Regions from separate parts of the Geopseudomonas guangdongensis genome, predicted to be linked through region 2. Evidence: predicted binding sites of a transcription regulator. Region 2 holds the regulator's gene; the other holds the start of a gene.
What was found. The regulator FliA, encoded in region 2, starts transcription of late flagellar genes. The targets are predictions, from matches to a motif close to CTAAAGTTTNNNNNNNNNNNGCCGNTAA.
Positions count from the first base shown of each region.

Region 1: a site for FliA is predicted at 4,358-4,385, ahead of BLU22_RS04290 (methyl-accepting chemotaxis protein). Genes of this name have one in related genera too.

Region 1 covers NZ_LT629780.1:891,920-898,040, reverse strand. The annotation lists gene ilvD (dihydroxy-acid dehydratase) at 1-434, opposite strand, end outside; gene BLU22_RS04300 (MgtC/SapB family protein) at 655-1,347, opposite strand; gene BLU22_RS04295 (class I SAM-dependent rRNA methyltransferase) at 1,440-2,636, opposite strand; gene BLU22_RS04290 (methyl-accepting chemotaxis protein) at 2,754-4,316, opposite strand; gene mutM (bifunctional DNA-formamidopyrimidine glycosylase/DNA-(apurinic or apyrimidinic site) lyase) at 4,465-5,277, shown strand; gene BLU22_RS04280 (multidrug transporter) at 5,352-5,684, shown strand; gene BLU22_RS04275 (Na/Pi cotransporter family protein) at 5,817-6,121, shown strand, end outside.
Region 2 covers NZ_LT629780.1:741,861-747,981, reverse strand. The annotation lists gene flhA (flagellar biosynthesis protein FlhA) at 1-492, shown strand, start outside; gene flhF (flagellar biosynthesis protein FlhF) at 496-2,820, shown strand; gene BLU22_RS03595 (hypothetical protein) at 2,820-3,410, shown strand; gene BLU22_RS03590 (flagellar protein FlhE) at 3,407-3,817, shown strand; gene BLU22_RS03585 (RNA polymerase sigma factor FliA) at 3,997-4,695, shown strand; gene BLU22_RS03580 (PilZ domain-containing protein) at 4,805-6,121, shown strand, end outside.

The DNA of each region.
Region 1 (6,121 bases), 150 kb from region 2:
CCGGAGACGAACACCACCGGGATGTTCAGGCGCAGGGCGGCCATCAGCATGCCGGGGGTGATCTTGTCGCAGTTGGAGATGCACACCAGGGCATCGGCGCAGTGGGCGTTGACCATGTACTCGACGGAGTCGGCGATGATCTCGCGGGACGGCAGCGAATAGAGCATGCCGTCGTGGCCCATGGCGATGCCGTCGTCGACGGCGATGGTGTTGAATTCCTTGGCTACGCCGCCGGCCTTCTCGATCTCGCGGGCGACCAGCTGGCCCATGTCCTTGAGGTGGACGTGGCCGGGCACGAACTGGGTGAAGGAGTTGGCGACGGCGATGATCGGCTTCTTGAAGTCCTCGTCCTTCATCCCGGTGGCGCGCCACAGGGCGCGGGCGCCGGCCATGTTGCGGCCGAAGGTGGAGGTTTTCGAGCGATAGTCAGGCATTGCGGCGTTCCTGCTGGAGGCTGATCAGGGGCGGGTGCATGACCCGTTGGTGAGTATGGTGAGCGCGGAGCGCGGCCGAGGCAAACGGCAGTGACCGTCTGCGCGCCGGAGGACGTCGGGGTGCGGGGTCGCCGCAGGTTCGGACGTGGCTCACGAGTCCGCCAGGGTGGGGCAGGAAGCGGCGATTTTAAGCCGCCGCGGCGCGGCGGCGAAAGCCCGCTCAGGCCGGCGGCGGCGCGGCCAGCCAGCTGGCGGCGCTGACGTTGGGATCCAGGCAGAGCTGGCCGACCAGGCGTTCGAGCAGGGCGTCGCGGCGCTCCAGGGCCAGCAGGGTGGCGCTGACCTCGACGCGGTCGCTGTCCTTGAGGGCGTGGCTTTCCAGGCGTTGCAGGCGCAGTTGCTGGTCGCTCAGGCCCTTGAGCAGCAGGGCGCGGATGCGCGCCTCGTCGCAGGCCTTGCAGGTCAGCTCGATGCGGTAGTACTGCTCGGTCTCGTTTTCCTGCAGGGCGCGGCGGCTGATCCAGCGGCCCAGCGGGTTGAGCAGCAGGTGGGTGGCGAGGATCAGCGCGCCGACCTCGGCGGCCAGCAGGGCGAAGCCGGAGCCGGCCAGCACGCCGACCGCCGCCGAGCACCAGAGGGTGGCCGCGGTGCTCAGGCCGCGCACGTTGAAGCCGTCGCGCAGGATCACCCCGGCGCCGAGAAAGCCGATGCCCGAGACCACCTGGGCGGCGATCCGGCTGGGGCTGGTGTCGCCGTCGACCAGCAGCGGCAGGCTGGTGAACACCGCGGCGCCGAGGGCCACCAGGGCGTGGGTGGTCAGGCCGGTCAGGCGCTGGCGCCACTGGCGCTCCAGGCCGATGAGCGCGCCGATGGCGGTGGCCACCAGCAGGTTGAGGAGGATGTCGCTGTGCATGGCATTCCCCGGCAAGCAATGTCATGCGGGAAGCACGGGCGTGCCGTCCCGGAGGAAGCCGCCCGGCGCGGGCCGGGCGGTGCGTGGCGCACTCAGCCGTTGGGCAGGATGCGGCAGGTCAGGCTCTTGATGTAGCGGGTCTCGGCGATGGCCGGATGCACCGGATGGTCCGGGCCCTGGCCGCCGCGTTCGAGCAGCTGGATGTGGCGGTCGAGGTGGCGGGCGCTCGAGAGCAGGATGTTCTGCAGGTCGTCCTCGGGCAGGTGCATCGAGCAGCTGGCGCTGACCAGGATGCCGTCCTTGCTCAGCAGGCGCATGGCCGCCTCGTTGAGGCGGCGGTAGGCGGCCTCGCCGTTCTTCAGGTCCTTCTTGCGCTTGATGAACGCCGGCGGGTCGGCGACGATCACGTCGAAGCGCTCCTCGGCGGCTTTCAGTTCCTTGAGCGCCTCGAACACGTCGCCTTCCACGCAGGCCATCTTCTCGCCCACGCCGTTGAGCGCGGCGTTGCGCTCGACGCCATCGAGCGCCAGCGCCGAGCCGTCCACGCACATCACCTCGGAGGCGCCGAACACCGCCGCCTGCACGCCCCAGCCGCCGACGTAGCTGAACAGGTCGAGCACGCGCTTGCCCTTGACGTAGGGCGCCAGGCGCGCGCGGTTCAGGCGGTGGTCGTAGAACCAGCCGGTCTTCTGCCCGCCCTGCACCGGCGCCTCGAACTTCACGCCGTTCTCTTCCAGCGCCACCCACTCGGGCACCTCGCCGTAGGCGCTTTCCACGTAGCGGGCCAGGCCTTCGGCGTCGCGCGCGGCGCTGTCGTTCTTCCACAGCACGGCGGCGGGCTTGAGCACCTGGAGCAGGGCGGCGAGCACCTCGTCCTTCAGCCGCTCCATGGTCGCCGAGGCCAGCTGCACCACCAGCACGTCGCCGAAGCGGTCGACCACCAGGCCCGGGAGCAGGTCGGAGTCGCCGTAGACCAGGCGGTAGAAGGGCTTGTCGAACAGCCGCTCGCGCAGGCTGAGGGCGACGTTGATGCGGTGCACCAGCAGCGATTTGTCCAGCAGGTGCTTGGTGTCGCGCGACACCAGACGGGCGCAGATCAGGTTCTGCGGGCTGAGCGCGACGATGCCCAGGGGCTTGCCGTTGCTCATTTCGAGGATCGCCTGGTCGCCGGCGGCGAACAGGTTGAGCGGGGTGGCCGCCACGTCCACCTCGTTGCTGTAGACCCACAGGTGACCGGCGCGCAGACGGCGCTCGGCGTTGGCTTTCAGTCGCAGGCTGGGCAGGGACATGGGGCTCTCTCGCAAAAAGCGCGGAGTATAGCGCAAAGCCCCCCGCCACCCTCAGCCGGCGCTCGGCTGCCACGCCGTCGCCGTCGCCGGCGTGCGGCGGGTGGCGGGTGTGCGGGGTCAGGCGGCGCGCGGCGCGTCGATCTTGAAGGCGGCGACCTGCTGCTGCATCCGCTCGGCCTGTTCTTCGAGGGCCGCGGCGGCGGCGCGCGACTGTTCGACCAGGCTGGCGTTGTGCTGGGTGGTGCCGTCGAGCTGGCCGATGGCGCCGTTGATCTGCGCGAAGCCGCTGCGCTGCTCGCCGGTGGCGGCGGAGATTTCCTGCATCAGCCCGGCCAGCTGGTGGATGGCCGCCACCGCCTCGCCGATGGTCCGTCCGCTGTTCTCGGCCTGGCGGGTGCCCTGCTGGATGCGCTCGCCGATGTCCTCGATCAGCGCGCGGATCTCCTGCGCCGAGGCGGCGCTGCGGCTGGCCAGGCTGCGCACTTCCTGGGCCACCACGGCGAAGCCGCGGCCCTGCTCGCCGGCCCGCGCCGCCTCCACCGAGGCGTTGAGGGCGAGGATGTTGGTCTGGAAGGCGATGCCGTCGATGACCCGGATGATGTCGTTGATGCGCTGCGAGCTGTCGGCCAGCGCGCGCATCAGCTGGATGTTCTCCTCGACGTCGCGACCGCCGCTCTGCGCGGTGCGCGCGGCGGTGGCGGCGAGGCTGTTGGCCTGGGCGGTGGCCTCGCTGGTCTGCTGCGCGCTGGCGCTGACCTGCTCCATGCTGGCGGCGGTCTGCTGCAGGGCGGCGACCTGTTCCTCGGTGCGCGCGGCCAGCTCCTGGCTGCCGATCAGCACCTCGTGGGCGCGCTGCAGGACGTTGTCGCTGCTGTGGTGCAGCGAGCCGACCAGCGCGCCGAGCTTGTGGTTGGCGCTGCCCATGGCGGCCAGCAGGCGACCGGTCTCGTCCTGCCGGCGGCTCTGCGGCGCATGGGTCAGGTCGCCCTCTGCCAGCCGGCGGGTCGCCTCCAGGGCGTCGCGCAGCGGCGCGGTGATGCTGCGGGTGATGCGCAGCGCCAGCACGGCGGCGGCCAGCACCGCCAGCACGGCGAAGCCGAGCAGGCCCAGGCGCGCGTTGCGGGCCTGGACGCCGGCCCGCTGCTCGGCGGCTTCCAGCTGGGCGAGGGCGCTGGCGTCGATGGCCGCGGCGCTGGCGTCGAGGCGGTAGACCTCGTCCTTGTACCGGCCCATCGCGGCGTTGGCGGCGGCGGCGCCGTCCAGTTCGCCGTCGGCGATGCGCAGCGCCACCGCGGCGAAGCCGCTGGCGTAGCCGTCCAGCGCGCGGCGGGCGTCCCGGTACTGCTCGCGCAGGGCGCTGTCGCCGGCCAGGGCGGCGCCCTGTTCGAGGGTGGCGGCCAGGCTCTGCCGGGTGCTGTCCCAGCGGCGCCGGTAGTCGGCGACCTTGTCGCGCGCGGCGAGGTTGATGAAGCTGTCCTTCTCGAAGCGGCGCAGTTCCAGGGCCAGGCGGCGCACTTGGGCGGCGTTGTGGGTCAGGCCGGCGTTGTGGCGCAGGTCGTGCGTCGAGTCTTCCAGCGCGGCGAGTCCGTACAGGCCGACGCCGAGGGCGACGACGAGCAGCAGGACCAGGCTGGCGAAGGCGATGCCCAGGCGGGCGGCGATGGATTGGCGGGTCAGCATGGCGGGGTATTCCAAGGGCACGGCAAGATTGCAGACTGGTTACATCGGCCGCCAAGGTGCGATCTTGAGCTTTTGGCGCCAAAAGACCGACTTTACTGCTGCGACAATCCTGCTATGTTGGCGCACCCTGCTGTTGCGGTGCCGCACCATGCCCGAATTGCCCGAAGTCGAAACCACCCGCCGCGGCATCGCCCCGCATCTGGAAGGCCGCCGGGTGACCCGCGTGATCGTCCGCGAGCGCCGCCTGCGCTGGCCGGTGCCGGAGGATCTCGACGTGCGCCTGTCCGGCCAGCGCATCCTGCGGGTCGGCCGGCGCGCCAAGTACCTGCTGATCGAGGCCGAGTGCGGCACGCTGATCGGCCATCTGGGCATGTCCGGCAGCCTGCGGCTGATCGAGGCCGGGCTGGCGGCGGAGAAGCACGCCCACGTCGACATCGAGCTGGATTCGGGGCTGGCGCTGCGCTACCACGATCCGCGGCGCTTCGGCGCGCTGCTGTGGAGCGCGAACCCGCTCGAACACGAGCTGCTGCGCCGGCTGGGGCCGGAGCCGCTGGGCGAGGCGTTCAACGGCGAACGGCTTTACCAGCTGTCGCGCGGGCGCTCGATGGCGGTCAAGCCGTTCATCATGGACAACGCGGTGGTGGTCGGGGTCGGCAACATCTACGCCACCGAGGCGCTGTTCGCCGCCGGCATCGACCCGCGCCGCGAGGCCGGATCGATCTCCCGCGCCCGCTACCTGAAGCTGGCCGAGGAGATCAGGCGCATCCTCGCCGCCGCCATCGACTGCGGCGGCACCACCCTGCGCGATTTCGTCGGCGGCGACGGCAAGCCCGGCTATTTCCAGCAGACCCTGCTGGCCTATGGCCGCGGCGGGCAGTTCTGCACGGTCTGCGGCGGCACCCTGCGCGAGGTCAAGCTGGGCCAGCGGGCCAGCGTCTACTGCCCGCGCTGCCAGCGTTGATGGGCTTCACGCAGGCGCGGCGCGCGACGCTGCTATAGTCGGGGCAGCCCGTCATTGCGCAAAGGACCCCTGCCATGCCCCGCCTCCGTTCCCTGCTTCCCGCCCTGCTGCTCGGCGCCGGTTTGAGCCTGCTGCCGTTGCAGGCCAGCTTCGCCGCCGCCAGCGCCGGCAGCGACCCGATGTACCAGGCCGACGCGCCGCGTGCCTATTCGATGGTCGCCGACCTGCTGATCGCCCGACCGCTGCTGATCGCCGGTACGGCGCTGGGCGCAGCGGTGTTCGTGGTCACCCTGCCGTTCAGCGCGCTGGGCGGCAACGTCGAGGAAGCGGGCGATGCGCTGGTGATCGAGCCGGGCCGCGAGGCCTTCGTGCGCTGTCTGGGCTGCGCCAGCGGCTACCAGCGCTGAGTCGCGCGCGGCGCACCTTGCGCCCGCGCCCGCCTCGCCAGGGCGATTGTCCGGCCAGCGTCCGTCCCCCTCCCTGACGCTTCATCTTTCGGTCACAATCGCCGGCCGCCCCGTCGACAGGGGCGGCTCATCATGCTCAGGAGGGAAGCCTTGTCCAAATACTCATCCAACACGATCGTCATCTGGCTGCTGCTCGCGGCCCTGGCCGTGTCGTTCTGGTTCAGCGCCGGCTGGACGCGGCTGGCCGGCGGCCTGGCGCTGTTCCTGTTCGGCATGCAGTGCCTGGAGGAGGGCCTGCGCCTGCTGGCCGGCGGCGAGCTGGAACGCTTCCTGGCCAGGGCCACCGACCGCGCCTGGAAAAGCCTGAGCTTCGGCGTGCTGGCCACCGTGACGGTGCAGTCCAGCACCCTGGTGTCGCTGCTGACCATCGCCTTCCT
Region 2 (6,121 bases):
CAGGTGTCGCTCACCGCGCTGCAGCGCATCCTGCAGAACCTGCTGGAGGAGGACGTGTCGATCCGCGACATGCGCAGCATCCTCGATGCGCTGGCCGAGTACGCGCCGCTGCACCAGGGCGATGTGCAGGAGCTCTCGGCGATGGTCCGCGTGGCGCTCGGCCGGGCGATCACCCAGCAGTGGTTCGCCGGCCTCCCCGAGCTGCACGTGATCGGCCTGGACATGGGCCTGGAGCAGGTGCTCGGCCAGGCCATCGGCAACGGCGGCGCGCTGGAGCCGGGCCTGGCGGCCAACCTCATGCAGCAGGCGGAAACCGCCCTGAGCCGTCAGGAAGGCAACGGCGAGCCGCCGGTGCTGGTCGTGCCGCACAAGCTGCGCGCGCTGCTGGCGCGCTTCCTGCGCCGGCGCATGCCCCATCTGGTGGTCATGTCGCTGGCGGAAATTCCCGATGACCGCACCCTGCGAGTCACCAGCCTGATCGGAGGCCAGTAACAGATGAGCGTCAGACGTTTTGTCGGGATCAACAGCCGCGAAGCCATGCGCCAGGTGCGCGCGGCGCTGGGCGAGGACGCCCTGATCCTCTCCAACCGCAGCACCGCCGAGGGGGTGGAAATCCTCGCCATGGCCGACGACACCCATCGTCAGCTGGCCGGCGGTCTTGAGTCCAGCCCGCCGCCCGCGCCGCGCGCCGCCCCTCCGGCACCCGCACCACGTCCGGCCGCGCCGCCGCCCACCGCCGCGCCCAGCGCCTATCAGCGCGCTGCCAGCGCCGCCGCCTATGCCGCCCAGGTGCCGCCGCCACCCGCGGCCGCCGCGCCCCAGGATTTCGCCGCCTTCAGCGAGCGTCTGCTCGGCGAGCTGCAGGACATGCGCGCGCTGCTCAACCGCCAGGCCAGCGCCGCAGCGACCCGCAGCGACTGCGGCATGCAGCTGCACCAGCGCCTGCTCGGCGCCGGCTTCGGCCCCTGCCTGAGCGCCGAACTGCTCGGCGCGCTGCCTGGCGAGCTGAGCGACGAGTCGGCCGACACCCCGGCGGTGCGCGCCTGGCTGGAGCGCCAGCTGGCCGCGCGGCTGCCGGTGCTGGAAGACGAGGCCGACCTGCTCGACGACGGCGGGGTGATCGCCCTGGTCGGCCCCACCGGGGTCGGCAAGACCACCACCACCGCCAAGCTGGCGGCGCGCTACGTGATGCGCCACGGCGGCAGCCAGGTGGCGCTGGTCACCACCGACAGCTACCGGATCGGCGCCCACGAGCAGCTGCGCATCTACGCCCGCCTGCTCGGCGTCGAGGTCCACGCCCTGGCCGCCGATGCGCCGCTGGACGACCTGCTGCGCCAGCTGGCCGACAAGCGCCTGGTGATCATCGACACCGTCGGCATGAGCCAGCGCGACCAGCGCCTGCTCACCCAGATTAGCCAGCTCGGCGCTGCCGGCCGGCCGATCCGCCTGATGCTGCTGCTCAACGCCGCCAGTCACGGCGACACCCTCGAAGAGGTGGTCGACACCTACCAGCGCGCTGCGCTGGCTGCCGGCAGCAGTCTGCACGACTGCATCGTCAGCAAGTCCGACGAGGCGGCGCGGCTCGGCCCGGTGCTGGACATCCTGATCCGCCACGGCCTGCGCCTGAACTACGTGGCCACCGGCCAGCAGGTGCCCGAGGACCTGCAGCTGGCCGAGGCGCCGGCGTTGCTGCGCCAGGCTCTGGCGGTCAGCCAGCCGTCGCCCTTCGTGCCCCAGGACAGCGCCCCGCTCGGCGCCGCGCAGCGTCTGGAGGCGCTGTCGCGCGGGCTGCTCGGCCACGGTCGCGGCCTGGCCGCGGCGCTCGACAATCTGCGCCGCGAGATCGACGGTTTCGCCCTGCTCGAAGCCGCCTGGCAGCTGTCGGCACTGCCGCGCAGCCTGCAGGGCGAGCGCCTGGCCCAGCTGCTGCAGGCGATGGACGGCAGCCTGCTGCCGGGCACCCGGCAACTGCTGTGGGGGCGCACCACGGCGGTCGCCGGGGCCGGCTGGAGCATGCCGCTGCTGGCCCTGGACGAGGCCGGGCGTCTGCAGGTGCGCCCGTGGCTGGCCCACCTGCTGCCGGCCGGCCAGGATCGCCGCCTGCACTGGGCGCACGCCAACCTGGGCGCCAGCACCCACCTGCTGCCGGCCTGCCCGGACGCCGAGGGGCTGGCGCAGCTGGCCGAGCAGCGCAGCGCCTGGGTCTGCCTGGCCAAGGGCGGCAGCCGCGTCGACTACCTGGGCGAGCGCTACAGCCTGGCCCAGCTCGCCGAGGTCGCCGAACCCCATGCCGGTCTGGAGCTGCGTTACCGTGGCCGCCAGGTGCGCCTGGCGCTGCAGCAGGTGCCGGTGCAACTGCGCAGCGGCAAGGGCGCGGTGCCGGGCTGGCCGGTGCAGGCCTGGTTCGGCCAGCTGTTCGAGGTCGACGCCACCCAGCCGTTCGCCCAGCGCCACTGGCTGGCCTGGAGCCCCGAACTGGGCCAGCAGGGACTGGCCCGGCAGGCCGAGAGCCTGCGCCGGCAGCTGAGCGGCGACGAACTGCCGTCGCTGACCCTGCGCGCCTGGCAGGCGCTCGGCGATGACCGCGAGCCGCTGCAGCAGGAGCTGCGCCTGTTCCTCGCCGCCGGACTGGCGGCTGCGGCCAGCCGTCTCGATCAGGCCAGTGACGCCTGGGCCATGGACGTGCGCGCCCAGCTGGCGGCGCTCAGCGGCAGCCGGCGTCCGCGCGGACCGGGCCAGCAGCTCGATGCGCTGCTGCACCTGCTGGCCGCGCGCGACGCCTTCCGGCAGATCGGCACCCAGGGCGGCGGGCTGTACTGATGTTCGAGTTTTCCTCCGCCGCGAGCCAGCCGGACAATGGCCTAGGCGCCAGCGACCAGGCCGCCGGCCTGCGCCGCTGGGCCGAGCAGCAGGGGCTGGCGTCGCCCGCCGAAACGCCGCCGCCGGCAGCGCCCGAGGTTGTCGTCGAGGCATCGGTCGAGCCGTCGCCCAGCCACGCGGCGCAGCCGCGGCAGACCCTGATGGTGGTCGGTCTGCCCGACGCCAGCGCGCAGCAGAGCGCGCGCGCCTGGCAGACCCTGCAGCGCTGGCACGCCAACGGCCACCGCTGGCTGGGCGACCCGCAGCTATGGCGCATCGTCGCGCTGGATGTCGACAGTCCGCACTTCGGCGTGCTGGCGGCCCAGCAGTCGCGCTGGGCGCTGTGGGTGGACAGCGACCTGGACAGCTTCCGCCGCGCCTACCTGACCCTGCGCCGGCTGGCCGAGGCCGACGGCCCGCAGCGCCTGCTGGTGCTGCATCCGGGCATCGCTTCCCATCGCGGCCTGCTCGGCAACCTGCAGCAGGCCGCGGCGGGCTTTCTCGGCATCGAACTGCTGCTGCTCGCCGAGCAGCCGGGAGTGGCCGAATGAAGCGTCTGGGGATCGTCCTGCTGGCAGCGCTATCGCTGTGCTCCGAGCCGCTGCTGGCGGCCGGCGCGGTGAGCAGCTGGCACGCCAGCGCTGCGAGCCTGCGCGTCGCGGTGGCCGGGCGCGACACCCCGTCGGCGCTGCTGACGCCGCCGGCGATGGCCCGGGGCCGCAGCCTGGAGCAGGTGCGCTGGCAGTTCCAGCTGCCGATGGCCACGCACCTACAGGCCTGGCTCTGCCACCCGCAGCGCTGTGTCGAGCTGGACAGCCGTTCGGGCGTGGGGCGCGGGCTGACCCGTGGCCTGGCCGGGCTGGACGCCGGACAGCCGCTGCATTTTCGCTTCCACCTGGCGCCGGGCATGCCAGCCGTCGAGGTGCGCGACCTGCAACTATTCGTGCATTACCGCTGAGCACGGCGACAAAGCACCGAATAGCCGGCACTGGCGGCGAGTGTTCCGGGCTTGACCCTCGCAGGGGCGCGGTAACAATGCAGGCACCGGCCCGCCGGGCACCCCGCCCAGGTACGGGCGCGATGCGCGTGGCGACCACTCTTTCTCGGGTTTCTCTTCAGGGCAGTTCAGGCGAGCGGATGTACACGGCACAGGGCAAACTCAAACAGCGCGATCTGCTCGAACAGCATCTGCCGCTGGTGCGGCGCCAGGCCCTCAGCCTGCAGCTCAAGCTGCCGGCCTGCGTCGAGCTGGACGACCTGATCCAGGCCGGCACCATCGGCCTGCTCGATGCCCTCAAGCGCTTCGACGCCAATCAGGGCGCCAGCTTCGCCACCTTCGCCAGCCAGCGCATCCGCGGCGCCATGCTCGACGAGCTGCGCAGTCGCGACTGGGTGCCGCGCCGGGTGCGGCGCAACGCCCGTGCCCTGGACGAGACTCTGCGTCTGCTCGAACAGCGCCTCGGTCGTGCGCCCGAGGAGCGCGAGATCGCCGCCGCGCTGGGCATCGACCTAGCCGAATACCGTCAGCTGCTGCTGGATGCCAACGGCAGCCAGATGGTGGCGCTCGACGAGATGGGCGAGGACGAGATCGATGCGGTGAGCGCCACCAGCCAGGCCCTCTCGCCGTTCGCCGAGCTGGCCGAGGGGCGCGACCGCGAGCGGCTGATCAAGGCCATCGAAGCCCTGCCCGAGCGCGAGAAGTTGCTGCTCGCCCTCTACTACCAGGAAGACCTCAATCTCAAGGAAATCGGCGCCGTGCTCGGGGTCAGCGAGTCGCGCGTCTGTCAGTTGCACAGCCAGGCGGTGGCGCGGCTGCGCAGCTGGCTGTCGGAGTGAGGCGGGCGGCTAAAGTCGATCCCCGCACAGCCGATATGCTGGCATCATAACGACCTTTTGCATGACCCGCCCGCGACCGGCCGGCGTCCTGCCGCAGGCGAGCTAAGGGATGGAAATGGAACAACAGGCCAGCGATATCTTCACCCGCGTCGAACATCCGGGGCGTTGCCGCGATCTGCTCGAAACCCTGTGTGCCCAGGGCGACGCGCAGCTGCTGTGCATCTACCAGGAGGAGCAGCCGCTGCCGGTGCTGCTGATGGAGGTCAGTCCCGACGAGGAGCTGGTGCTCGACCTGACCTCGGCGCCCGGCGTGGCCGACATGCTGGAGAAGATGCCCGAGTCCTTCGTGCTGACCGGCCGGGCCGGCGGCACCCTGCTGCAGACCGCGCCGCTGCGCCCGCGCCAGCGTCTGGAAGTGGCCGGCCGGGTGCAGATCGCCTGCGACTGGCCACAGTGGCTGGAAGTGCTGCACCGGCGCAGTACCTTCCGCGCCGAGCTGAACGCGCGCATGGAAGTGCTGGTGACGGTGAAGGCCGAGAACAGCGACCGCCTGTTCGGCGGTCGCCTGCTCGACCTGTCGCTCGGGGGCTGCCGCCTGGAGCTGCAGGCCGCCGGCGGCGCCGCCGAGCTGCAGGCCGAGCATGTGCTCGAGCGCATCGAGCTGCAGTTCCCCAACGGCCAGAAGGTCAACCTGAACGGCGTGGTGCGCCATGCACAGATCAGCGGCGACTGGCAGAGCGTGCGCTTCGGCTGCGGCTTCGGCGAGCTGAGCGCCGAGCTGGAGCGGCGCCTGTGGTTCTATGTGCGCGAGATCGAGCGCGAAGGGGCGCGCACCGCGGTGGGCGGCGACGCCTCGCTGGCGCCCTCGGCGCTGTTCGTGCGTCCCGAGCAGAGCAAGGCGGTCGACAGCGGCCCGCGTCCCCACGGCCTCGACTACGCCACGCCGATGGCCCGCCGCCTGGCGCGGGTCGCGGTGTACCTCAACGGCCAGCTGCTGCAGCTGCAGCAGGGCGGCGAGGTCGATCCGGTGCTGCTGTCGCGGCACAGCGAATTCCTCCTCAACCTGCTCGACGAGGACCGCGAGTCGATGCTGTTCGCCAGCCACTGCCTGGTCGACGACTCGCCGCTGGTGCAGCACAGCATCGCCGTGGCCACCCGCCTGGCCGACCTGATCGCCGCTCGCAACGCGCCGCGCGACCTGGTCAAGGCAGTGGTCGCCTGTGCTCTGGTGCACGACCTGGGCAAGGCCCTGCTGCCGCCGGCGCTGCTGCGCGTCGAGCGGATGAGCGCCGAACAGCGCAGCGAGTTCGCCACCCACGTCGGCATGCTGCGCGCGCGCATGGGCAGCTGCAAGTGGATTCCTGAGCCGGTGATCCGCGGTATCGTCGAGGGCATCAACGAGCGTCTGGATGGCAGCGGCTATCCG